Regions from separate parts of the Aliidiomarina sp. genome, predicted to be linked through region 1. Evidence: predicted binding sites of a transcription regulator. Region 1 holds the regulator's gene; each other region holds the start of a gene.
What was found. The regulator FNR, encoded in region 1, switches genes on or off when oxygen is low (the NO sensors DNR and NnrR bind a similar motif). The targets are predictions, from matches to a motif close to TTGATCTAGATCAA.
Positions count from the first base shown of each region.

Region 2: the regulator FNR is predicted to act here: its motif matches at 2,118-2,131, upstream of ACNA7P_RS04200 (OmpW/AlkL family protein).
Region 3: the regulator FNR is predicted to act here: its motif matches at 2,760-2,773, upstream of yegQ (tRNA 5-hydroxyuridine modification protein YegQ).

Region 1 is NZ_JBLRWZ010000047.1:2,846-7,076, reverse strand. Features, by position in the region: gene ACNA7P_RS10405 (heavy metal translocating P-type ATPase) at 1-389, shown strand, start outside; gene ccoS (cbb3-type cytochrome oxidase assembly protein CcoS) at 402-638, shown strand; gene ACNA7P_RS10395 (sulfite exporter TauE/SafE family protein) at 635-1,288, shown strand; gene fnr (fumarate/nitrate reduction transcriptional regulator Fnr) at 1,348-2,079, shown strand; gene uspE (universal stress protein UspE) at 2,163-3,089, shown strand; gene ttcA (tRNA 2-thiocytidine(32) synthetase TtcA) at 3,353-4,231, shown strand, end outside.
Region 2 is NZ_JBLRWZ010000010.1:43,577-47,807, reverse strand. Features, by position in the region: gene ACNA7P_RS04205 (PhoX family protein) at 61-2,001, shown strand; gene ACNA7P_RS04200 (OmpW/AlkL family protein) at 2,189-2,887, shown strand; gene ACNA7P_RS04195 (alpha/beta fold hydrolase) at 2,984-3,928, opposite strand; gene ACNA7P_RS04190 (PhzF family phenazine biosynthesis protein) at 4,000-4,231, opposite strand, start outside.
Region 3 is NZ_JBLRWZ010000005.1:74,791-79,021, forward strand. Features, by position in the region: gene ACNA7P_RS02620 (dehydrogenase E1 component subunit alpha/beta) at 1-1,137, shown strand, start outside; gene ACNA7P_RS02625 (YfhL family 4Fe-4S dicluster ferredoxin) at 1,142-1,333, opposite strand; gene yegQ (tRNA 5-hydroxyuridine modification protein YegQ) at 1,334-2,692, opposite strand; gene ACNA7P_RS02635 (ArsR/SmtB family transcription factor) at 2,970-3,272, shown strand; gene ACNA7P_RS02640 (DUF2892 domain-containing protein) at 3,437-3,640, shown strand; gene ACNA7P_RS02645 (efflux RND transporter permease subunit) at 3,651-4,231, shown strand, end outside.

The DNA.
Region 1 (4,231 bases):
TAAAACCACAAGATAAACTGCTGCATTTACAGCAAATTCAAACCAACGGCCCGGTAATGATGGTTGGTGATGGCCTAAATGATGGCCCTGTGTTGGCGGGCGCCGATGGTTCAGTAACCTTTGCCTCTGGCTCAGATCTTGCTCAATCAGGCAGTGACGTTGTAATTCTTACCGGTGAGTTAGCAGGTTTGCGGCGTTTATATGAAACCGCTTTGTTAACGCGCAAAGTAATTCGCCAGAATTTCACCTGGGCACTTGGTTATAATTTAGTGATTCTGCCCATGGCCGTTACTGGCCATGTGGGGCCTCTATGGGCTATGTTAGGTATGTCGATGAGTTCATTGATTGTAATGGCCAATTCGCTGCGCTTAATGCGCGATGTTGATTAATTTGAGGCCGCTATGGAAATTCTACATTTGATGGTTCCAATCGCAATAATTCTTGTGGTTATTGCGATCGTAATATTCTTCTGGGCTGTTCGCACCGGTCAATTCGACGATCTAGAGCGGCAAGGCTACAGCGTGCTACTAGACGAAGATAACGAGCAACCGAAAAGTGCCGCTAAAAAACAGCAAAAACAAGATACAACCAACACCAACGAAGCCAATTCCAAGCAAGGTGAGAAGCACACTGAATGAATATTGATATCGCCGCAGCATTGCTAATGGGCTTAGCGGGTAGTGGGCACTGTTTAGCGATGTGCGGTGGCCTAGCTGCAGCAATGGGCTACCAACAATCTCCCCTGCGCTTATTTTGGTATAACCTTGGCCGTATCACTAGCTATGCAATTGCCGGCGCTATTGTGGCCGCAGCGCTTGGCACTATTGGCAGTGTAAGTATCAATGGCTTTGTGTATCTGCGCATCGCGGCCGGCGTGATGATGATTCTACTGGCCTTGTATCTTATCCAATGGAATGCCGCATTGTTATGGCTAGAAAAGTTGGGAGCTGTACTTTGGCGACGAATTCAACCGCTTACTCGGAAACTCCCGCAGCAAAAAACTTCGGGCTACGTATTCGTAGGCGGTATGTTGTGGGGGTGGCTTCCTTGTGGCCTCGTATACAGTGCCCTTACCTGGGCAGCTCTCAGTGGCAATCCTGCTAGCGGCGCCGGGTTTATGCTATTATTTGGTATTGGTACCTTTCCCGCTATGTTCTTAACGGGAATATTTAGCCAAAAAATTACCCGAATATTGCAATCAAAAGGCTTTCGCTGGATTGCAGGTATACTCCTTATGGGTTACGGTATAGCTACTTTATTAATTGCTGCGAAACAGTTGCAATTTTAAGCGCAATCATTGGTGCAACTATGGCTCCGATGAGTAGGCTACAGAGGAATGCGTTGGCGATGGAGCAGAAGTTGAACAACCACATTAACTGTCAAAATTGTAGTATTAGCCAGCTATGTTTACCTTTTACGCTTGATGAAGGATCGCTATCTAAGCTTGATTCCATGATCGAGCGCAAGCGCCCGTATCAACGAGGCGACACTCTATTTCGTGCCGGCGAAAAGCTGCAAGCGCTATATGCAGTTCGTTCCGGCAGCATCAAGGTATACACCTTAAATGGGCAAGGCGAGATGCAAATTACCGCCTTCCATTTACCCGGAGATTTAGTGGGCTTTGAGGCCATTGGCTCAGGTGAGCACCGAGGTTATGCAGAAGCCATGGAAACTTCCATGGTATGCGAAATCCCCTACGGCAACTTAGAAATGTTAAGTGGCCAAGTTCCAGCGTTACGGCGCCAACTCATGCGCTTAATGAGCGATGAAATTAACGCTGACAAGCGCATGCTCACACTACTCAATACACGCACAGCTGAACAACGGTTAGCAACCTTCTTAATCGAGTTATCCAGCCGTTTTCGCGCGCGCGGGCTGTCGTCGAAAGAATTTCGCCTCACCATGACACGAGCCGAAATTGGTAACTATTTGGGCTTAACGGTGGAAACGGTTAGCCGCTTACTCGGTAAGTTTCAAAAGGCCGATTACATTGGCGTTAATGGCCGCTTGGTAACCTTATTGAACCCAGATAACCTATGCGCAGCTGCTGGATTACCGGCTCTGCCCTGCGACAATTAACCCAGCCTGCTTCGGCACGCTTTTTTATGCGTTTTAACAGGCTTCGGCTACACTGAAAGAACACTAAATAGGAGCCTTAATTTATGTTCCAACATTTACTCGTTGTTCTCGATCCAAACCAAGAAGAGCAAAAAGCGCTATCGCGCGCACTTCACCTTGCACGTTTACAGCCGGCACGCTTAACCCTATTTTTATCTATTTATGATTTTGCCTATGAAATGACCACAATGCTCTCGGGCGAAGAGCGTGAACAGATGCGGCAAAGCCTGGTAGCAGACCGTGAACAATGGATTCAAGGATGCCTAGAGAAGTTTGATGTAAGCCAACATCGCATCGAAATCTGTGTACAGTGGCATCATCGTCCGTTTGAAGCCATTATTCGCAAAGCTATTGAAAGTGATTGCGATTTGATTGTTAAAGGTACCCGCAAACACGATACCCTGCATAGTGTTATTTTTACTCCTACGGATTGGCATCTGTTACGGAAAGCGCCATGCCCTGTATTGTTGGTAAAAGATCGTGATTGGCCACAACATGGTTCAGTGTTAGCTGCGGTAAATGCCGGTAGCGATAGCGAAGTGCACCAAACGCTGAACGAGCGCATTACCAAAGCGGCTGGCTATATCAGTAAAAAACTCAACTCACATTTACATTTAGTAAACTGTTACCCGGGTGCTCCTGCGGCTATAGCCGTTGAGATACCTGAGTTTGATACGCATCAGTATCAAGTGAGTGTTCGTGAGCATCACGAACTTGCGTTAGCCGAAGTGGCTCGTAAAGTAGACGTTGAATTTACCGGTTTGCACCTTCGTGAAGGTATGCCAGATAACGAGATTCCCAAAGTAGCGAAAGAACTAGATGCTGAGCTTGTTGTACTAGGCACTATTGGCCGCACAGGAATTACCGCCGCTTTGCTTGGTAATACCGCGGAGCACGTTATTGAGCAGCTAGATTGCGATCTTTTGGCCATTAAGCCTGAAGGGTTTCGCTCTCCTTTAGCCAAGGAATAGTAAAGATCAAATGAAGGATTAACCCAATAGAGCGCTACTTTCCACGTTGTTAGCAAGCACACATCTCGATATACTAGCCGCCGAAAAATTTAGGCGGCTTTTCTTTTTGCTAATTTTGCGTGAAAACACTCGCTAAAGTAGTAGGTAAAGCACTCAGTAATTATATAGGTAGATAACTACGTAGGTAGGTAACTATGCAAAATATGCAAAATACCTCTCAGAGAGCGAGTATCGTTAATACGCCCGATGCCAATGAACAGGCAATGGCAACGAACGATAGCAACGCCAGTAAGCGCGCGAAATACAGCTTGAACAAACTGGAAAAGCGAATTCGGCGGGCGGCAGGCCAAGCGATAGAAGATTTTGCAATGATCGCAGATGGCGACCGAATTATGGTGTGCTTATCGGGCGGTAAAGACAGTTATACCCTACTCACTACCCTGCAGTACTTCCAGAAAGTAGCCCCGATAAAGTTTGAATTAATTGCCGTTAATCTTGATCAGAAACAACCAGGCTTTCCTGAACACATTTTGCCAGAGTATCTAGCCACGCAAGATGTAGCCTTCAGAATTATTGAAGAAGATACTTATTCTATTGTTAAAGGTAAAATTCCTGCCGGTAAAACCACCTGTAGTTTATGCTCGCGTTTACGCCGCGGTATTTTATATAAAACAGCCCAGCAGTTGGGCGCTACTAAAATTGCACTTGGCCACCACCGCGACGATATTCTAGAAACGTTGTTTTTAAATATGTTCTATGGTGGTGCACTGAAATCCATGCCGCCAAAACTAGTAAGTGACAACGGCCAACATGTGGTAATTCGCCCGCTTGCTTATGTGCGAGAAAAGGACATTAGCAAATATGCCGCGGCTCAGAACTACCCGATCATTCCTTGTAATTTATGCGGCTCACAAGAAAATCTGCAGCGTAAAGTGATCAAAGATTTATTAAAAACTTGGGATCGCCAGTATCCTGGGCGAATCGAAAGCATGTTTAAGGCGCTCACGAATGTAGTACCGAGCCATTTAGCAGATTATAAGTTATTTGATTTCAAAAATTTGGCCCCTACGGGCGTTGCCAATCCAAATGGTGATACCGCATTTGATCAGGCCACATTCACTGATGCAAGACAGTATTTAGGT
Region 2 (4,231 bases), on a different contig from region 1:
TTTATACACTCTCAATGTTGGCTGACGTTTAATATGAAGCCCCGAGAAAGGGAACCAATCATGCCTATAAAATTCGATATTAATGATGCAGATCCGCAAACAAACTTCTCTGCAAACCGCAACTTTGCTGATGTGATCAATGTGAACATCAGCCGCCGCCGGTTTCTTCAAGGCGGTGCAGCTATAGCGGCAACAGCTTTCGTGGCCGGATGTACCAGTGCTACAGGCACATTGCGCCAGCAACCTGCAATGGCGTTTAAACCGGTTCCTGTCGCCTTTGGCGATAGCGTTATTGTGCCGGAAGAATACTTGGCCAGTGCATTTTTACCATGGGGTACCCCACTCACCGCAAATGCGCCAAGTTACGCAGGTGATGGAAGTAACACCGGTAGCGACCAAGAACAACAAATTGGTTCACATCATGATGGTATGCATTTTTTCCCAATTGATACCCACACCACTGGTACTAACTCAAGCGAAGGCTTGTTAGTAATGAACCATGAATATGTGGATCCAGCATTTTTACATGCCAATGCGCCACAAGCAGCGCCGCGGCAACTAGCGGAAGTGCACAAAGAAATTGCCGCGCATGGTATTTCAGTAGCGCACATCAAGGAAATTAATGGAGAGTGGCAATTACTCCAGCAAAGTGCGCTTAATCGCCGTATTACTGGCAGCACCCCAATGCAGTTAGTAGGCCCTGCTGCGGGACATCGTAAAATGCAAACCAAATACAGCCCAAACGGAACCCATACCCGAGGCACCCTAAATAACTGTGCGCATGGTTTTACCCCATGGGGTACATACCTAACCTGCGAAGAGAACTGGGCACGCTGTTTTGTGAACAAAGAAACGCATACCCGTGAGCAATCGCGTTATGGTGTTAGCAAAGAAAATGGCCGCTACTACTGGGAAACCGCAACGCCAAGTGCCGACGAGTATGCACGTTTTGATATTACCCCACAGGGTGAATCTGCGCTCGATGATTACCGCAACGAAGCCAACACCTTTGGTTGGATTGTCGAAATCGATCCGTTCAACCCAGAAAGCATGCCAAAAAAGCACACGGCATTGGGGCGTTTTGCGCACGAAGGCATCGTTTTTGCGCCAGCTGAAGAAGGCAAACCCTTGGTTGCCTACTCAGGTGATGATGCGCGCTTTGAATACATTTATAAGTTTGTATCTGCACAGCCATATTACCGCGCCACCGCCGGCTCACATTTACTGGAGCATGGTACACTTTATGTAGCGCGTTTTAACGATGATGGTAGTGGTGAATGGTTACCACTTGATATCAACGCACCAGAGTTTACAGCGCGTGTTGTGGCGGCTGGAGAATACTTCAGCGATCAAGGTGATGTACTTCTCAACACACGTTTAGCAGCCGATATTATGGGCGCTACGAAAATGGATCGTCCCGAATGGGGGGCGGTACATCCGCTTACCCATGAGGTGTATTTTACCCTTACTAACAATACGCGCCGCACCAGTGCTCAAGTGGATGCGGCGAACCCACGAGCAGAAAACTACGCTGGCCACATTATTCGTTGGCGCGAGCTTAGCAATGGTTTCCAATGGGATATTTTCTTGCTCGGCGGTGCTCCCGGCACATATACCCGCGATACCGCTATCGAACTGGATGCCAGCAACCACCATGCCTGTCCAGATGGTTTATGGTTTGATGCAGCCGGATTACTGTGGATTCAAACCGATATGAGTGGTGCAATTCAGGGCGGAGAAACCTACGGTAATAATGCAATGCTCGTAGCCAACCCCGATACCCGAGTAGTAAAACGCTTTCTAACTGGGCCCGTTGATTGTGAAATTACCGGTGTGGTTACTACGCCCGATCGCAAAACCATGTTCGTTAACGTTCAACATCCTGGAGAAGGCTCCACACCAAATGCAGCCACTAGCCATTGGCCCGATGGTGGGAGCGCTCGCCCGCGTTCGAGTACGGTGGTGATCCGCCATCGCGATAGCAAGGTGATCGGCAGCTAATATCGTTTTGCAGCACACTAAGTATCCGTAAACGCAGTAACGCCTCGAGCATTAACCAGCAAAGTTTGCGCTAGCGCAAACTTTGCTGCTATTCCACATTTTGTGCATGGTTATCTTTGATCTGGCACAATATGTGCGCGCCAATTCATTTCATAATAGCCCCAGTTCCCAACACTGGAGAGTAACTATGAAAACCAAATTATCTGTTCTTGCGATTACCCTGTCTTCTTTTCTTGCCGCGCCAGCGCTAGCTGATTTTTCGGTAAACGTTGGTGCCATCAGCGTAATGCCAGATGAAAGTAGCAGTAACCTAAACGTTATCGAAACAGTAGCAGGCTTACCTGCGGGCTCAACGGGCGTAAGTGTGAGCAATAATACCCAGCTCGGCCTAACCTTTGATTACCGGTTTAACGAAAATTTCGGATTACAGTTAATAGCCGCTACGCCATTTAGCCATGATCTGAAAGTGAAAGGCTCGCCAATTAATGGTTTAAATATTGGTAAAACGAAGCATTTACCGCCAACATTACTGGCTCAATACCACTTTACTCAACATGCTACTTTTCAGCCATTTGTTGGTATCGGCCTGAATTACACTACATTCTTTGATGAAAAAATCAGTGGTGATTTAGAAGGCGCCTTAATCGCTTTAGATGTTACTACGAGTAGCGATAACGTGAGCCTTAGTTTAAGTGAATCCTGGGGCTTAGCAATGCAAGCGGGCTTCAACTACCAAATAAACGAAAAGCTTGGCTTACACTTTATGGTGAGCAAAATGGCTATCGATACCACAGGCAAGGTAAAAGTGAACGGGGCTAGCGTACAGAGCGTGAATGTGGATATCGATCCGCTAGTTGCAATGCTCGGTGTGCGCTGGAAAATTTAACCCAGGCAAGCGCTTCTTGGATATAGTGTACTAACACGAAAAAGGCAGACATCTACGTGTCTGCCTTTTTGTTGGCCATAGGCACTGCGCTTCGCACTACTCCAAGGTTAAATCTTGAATAAAGGCCAAAATGTAGCCATTTACTAGCTCTGGTTGCTCCAAATGTGGCGTATGTCCTGCTCCCTCTGCGGTAACCATGTGCACCACTAATGCATCATTCTGTACACCCTCTGCATGGCTGTAAGGCACCACATTATCATGGGTGCCCCACACCAACATTGTAGGCACTCCATACTCCCGTGTTTGCCGATAGTATTCACGGTGGTCTTGCGCACTAAACGCATAAAACGATGAGGTGAGTGCTTGAGTAAAGCCACGAATTTCCTTCTGCGCAGAATAGGCTGTTTGCAGTGCTTGGGCATCTTCCGCGGTTAAATAAGGCGCCGCAAAACTTTGTTGGATGCTGGGCACATAAAATGCGCCAAGCATGATATGGCCAATTCGCTCCGGCATGGGTGGCGGCTGCAACGGTTGGTGCAGCGGTGCAATAAGAACCGTACCAAGCACGCGATGTGAATGATTGGCGGCAAATCGCATCACAATAGGCCCACCCATTGAAAGCCCAGCTAACACTACCGGTCCTTCAATGTTTAAACCATCGAGTAATTCTAATAATTGCCGTTCAAATACTTCACCGGTGTATTGGGTGCGCGGGCGATCTGAATACCCTCGGCCAAATAAATCGTAACGCAATACGCGGTAACCTGCATTTTGCAATCTGCGATGAGTTGTACCCCAAATTTCCATCGGAATGCTGAAGCCATGCACTAACACCACAGTAGGCGCTGTATCAGGGCCGGTTAACTGGTAGTGCGTATAACCATCCGTTAGCTCAATAAACGCACCTGGCGCATTCGCACGTACCTCATCATTTAATCGGAGGTGTTCATTCACATTAATTTTGTAGCTAAAAAATACATAAGCGAATATCAGCAGCAACAGCAACACTAAGCCGAAGCCGAACCATTTCAACACCTTCATTTTGCTACCCTTATGCGAACTATTGCTGGAGAAAATTAAAGAAAGTTAGCGCTACCACTCTGAAGAGTGGCTTAATCAATACTAATCATACCTTGCATGTAATCCGCAGCGTTACCGCTAAGAATCACCCGATCTTTACTCTGAACGCGCTCGTTCACAGTTTCCGAACTGAGTTCTGGGCTTAGTTCTGGGCTTAGTTCTGGGCTTAGTTCTGGGCTTAGTTCTGCCACCGGCGCTTCGCGCACCATTTTACAATGCACTACGCCACCACGCTTAGATAACTGCGCACCTAGTAATTCTTCT
Region 3 (4,231 bases), on a different contig from region 1:
CACACCCTGAATAAACTCTTAAATTGGGCGTTGCTGGATATTTTTAGCCAATATCCGCATGCCATCATGATGGGTGAAGATGTGGGTAAAAAGGGGGGCGTGTATGGCGTTACTAACCGTTTAGTGCAGCAATTCGGGCCGAACCGCATTATGAATACATTGCTCGACGAGCAAAGCATTTTGGGTATGGCGATTGGTGCTGCGCACAATGGCTTTTTGCCCATTCCGGAGATTCAATTTCTTGCTTACGTGCACAATGCAGAAGACCAAATTCGTGGCGAAGCCGCCACATTACAATTTTTTAGTAATGCCCAGTTCAACAATGGCATGGTAATCCGCATTGCCGGCCTTGCTTATCAGCGTGGCTTTGGTGGCCACTTCCATAATGATAATAGTTTTGCAGTGTTTCGGGATTTACCGGGCGTAGTGTTGGTATGCCCATCTAATGGCGCAAGTGCTGCACGTTTGTTGCGCGAGGCAGTACGCCTGGCCGATGAACAAAAACGTGTGGTAATATTTTTAGAGCCTATCGCGTTATATAACCAGAAAGATCTGCATACTCCGGGTGATGGTTTGTGGAGTTTCCAATACCCCGAACCACATGAACGGATAGGGTTTGCTGAGGTAAGTGTTGTTGAGTTAGATGCCCATGAGTTGAGCGTTAACCAGCAGGTTACCGGGAAAACCCGCGCCGCTGATGATAATCATAGCGCCGATGCAAATGGCAATACGCTGCAAACGGATGTGTGTATTGTGAGCTACGGTAATGGTTATTATTTGAGTTGCCAAGCGCAAAAGGAGCTGGCTAAAACGGGCTTACAAACGCGAGTGATTGATTTGAACTGGCTGCATCCATTGCCAATGGAAAGCTTATTACTAGCGATTGATGATTGCGCCAATGTACTTTTGGTAGATGAGTGTAGGGAAACTGGCTCGGTATCGGAAGAGCTGTATACCCGCTTACATGAACTGGGGTACCAAGGCAGGGTTAGCCGTGTATGCGCCAATGATTCCTTTATTCCGTTGGCGAAGGCGGCGTACCATGTGCTACCAAGCAAAGACACCGTAGTGCGCGCCGCTCGCGCTTTGCTATGGGATAAAGCACAGGAGCCTAAAGCATATGAACCTAAAACATAAGAGCCTACGCTAGAGGCAGGATACAATCCACCGGGCAAACCGGAATACACTGGGGTTCATCATAGAACCCCTCACACTCGGTGCATGAATCCGCGTTAATTTGGTAATATACCTTGCCCATGGTAATGGCGTCATTGGGGCATTCGGGCACACACATATCGCAATTAATACACTCATCAGTAATATATAACGACATTTAACTCACCTCGTTAATGGCAATTTCAGCGGTTGGCTCTATGTCTGCAGCAGTGATGTACAGCTGGCGCAATAGCATTGCGTGCGGCAGTGGCATATTGGCATCGGCTAGTGGCATCCATACCGTATAACCGGAGCCTGGTGCTACCAACATTGGCGTACCATGCGCATCTTCAAGCTGTTCTAACACAGCATGGTGATTACCGGCGGTGTTCATGAATATCAAGGAATCGCCAATAGCAAAGCGATTCTTCACCGTTACTTCTGCAAACAGAACGTTGTTGCGCTGTTCACTATTACCGGTAAATTCACCTACAAACTGTTGCTCACCTTCGCTATGGCTAGTGGTGTAGTTTTGTAGTTCAGATTGCGCAATATGGCGGCGTAAAAAGCCTTCAGTAAAACCACGGTTAGCCATGCCATCAAGTTCGCTAAGTAAATCGGCATTAAATGGTTTGCCTGCTACGGCGTCATCTATCGCTTGGCGATATACCTGTGCGGTTCTGGCCACGTAGTAAGGCGATTTAGTGCGCCCTTCAATTTTTAACGAATGCACGCCCATCGCGGTAAGGGCAGCAACATGCTGCACTGCGCGCAAATCTTTAGAATTCATAATATAAGTGCCATGCATGTCTTCAAACATGGGCATGTATTCGCCTGGGCGCTGGGGCTCCTCTAGTACTACAGCATCTTGTAGTACTTTCGGCAGCGGGTTAATTTGGCCTACTGCATCTTCTATTGCTGGCGTTACCTTGTATTGCCAGCGGCATGAATTAGTGCAGGCACCTTGATTCGGATCGCGCTTATTAAAGTACCCAGAGAGCAAACAACGGCCTGAATAGGCCATGCACAGGGCGCCATGCACAAATATTTCAATTTCCATGCTGGGCACTTGCGCACGAATTTCCGCAATTTCTTGAAGCCCGAGTTCGCGGGATAGAATTACTCGTTCAATCCCTTGCTGCTGCCAGAACTTAACGGCTGCCCAGTTTACCGTATTGGCTTGCACCGAGAGGTGCAGCGGCATGTGTGGAAAATGTTCGCGGAGCAAATACACCACACCGGGATCAGACACAATCAAGGCATCTGGCCCGAGCGCGATTACCGGCTCGATGTTTGCTACAAAGTTTTGTAGCTTGGCGTTGTGTGGCGCAATGTTGCACACCACATACAGTTTTTTGCCAAGCGCATGCGCTTCTGTAATCCCGATTTTCAGGGTATCAAGATCGAATTCATTGTTGCGCACCCGCAAGCTGAAACGGGGTTGGCCAGCGTATACCGCATCGGCGCCATAAGCGAAAGCGAGCCGCATAGCCTTCAGGCTGCCAGCTGGCGAGAGCAATTCTGGAATATGTTTCATGAATAACCTAAGTAAAACGAGGCAAATTTGCGATGGCAGCATTATAAATGGCGGGTGATTTAGCGAATTGATCTGGCGCAATGTGTGTTTGAATTTCCCGTTAGCTACCTCATTAGGGGTACAGAGCCACCCCTTAACAAAAATAATGCTGGCAAAGTGAGCAGAGCGATTCTATCGCTCTGCTTTTTTCGTTATGATGAGCATCCTATTCAGTTCTCACCGCCCTTACTTTGAACTTGAGTAAATTAGAACTTACTAATATAATGAGTGGCATTACATGAACACCATTTCAATTGAGCAGATGCAAGTGAATGCAGGCGCAGCAGAACAGCTTCTTAAATCCTTGGCGAATAGCCATCGTTTAATGGTGCTTTGCTATTTGGTGAATGGTGAAATGTCGGTTGGTGAGCTCGAGAAGAAAGTTGCGTTATCGCAATCATCGCTATCGCAACATTTAGCGAAGTTGCGGGAGCAGAAAATTGTTGGCTTTCGTAAAGAAGGCACCACAGTGTTGTACAGGATTGAAGACGAAAAAGCGCTGCGAATTTTAGAATCGTTGCACGGAATCTACTGCGAGTAGATTTTTTTACAGCTAATATATTAGCATTACCTAATTTATTCTTTATTGATATTTGTTCGCTAAACTCGAGAAAGCTGAATTAGGTGGAAATGTGGCTATGCCAATGGGTACGTTAAGCAATTGCTGTATCAACAGTATGAAGATGCAGCCAAAAGGAGATAAGCATGAATATTGATCGTTTTGTTTTCGCGTTTGCAGGTATTGTTGTACTAGTATCTGTAGTACTTGCTTGGCAAGTAAGCCAAGGTTGGTTGATTTTAACTGCGTTTGTAGGCTTAAACATGCTGCAGGCAGCTTTCACAGGCTTTTGCCCGTTGGCAAAGATCTTGAAAGCAGCGGGTTTTAAGCCAGGCCAAGCATTTAAGTAAGGAGTAAGTAATGGGTGCAGCAACGAAAAACGATCGGCAGTTGGCTGAGCAGGGAAAGCTCATTAGCTGGTTTTTAAACAGTGCGTTTCCGCCGATTTTAATTGGCTTTGCGCTGCTGCTCGGTGTTGTTGCACTTATTCTAACGCCTCGTGAAGAAGACCCGCAAATCGTAGTACCAATGGCCGATGTAATGGTAACCGCCCCCGGGTTATCTGCGCGGCAAGTAGCTACGCAAGTTACTGAACCACTCGAACGCTTAGTTTCGCAGATTGATGGCGTAGAGTACGTTTACTCGCAATCTAATCGTGATCATGCCACCGTAACTGTGCGGTTTTATGTGGGTGAGGATCGCGAAACTTCGTTAGTAAAGCTCTACAACAAGCTCTATTCCAGCCAAGATCAAATCCCTGCAGTGGTAAATACTTGGGCTGTAAAGCCGATTGAAATTGACGATGTCGCGATTGTGGTGGCGGCGTTGTATAGCACGGATGCAGAGCAAGCGGATGCGTTTGCTTTGCGCCGTGTAGCCGAGCAAGCTACGCAAAAACTGAAATCGATTAAAAACACCAGTCGTGTTGAGGTTACCGGCGG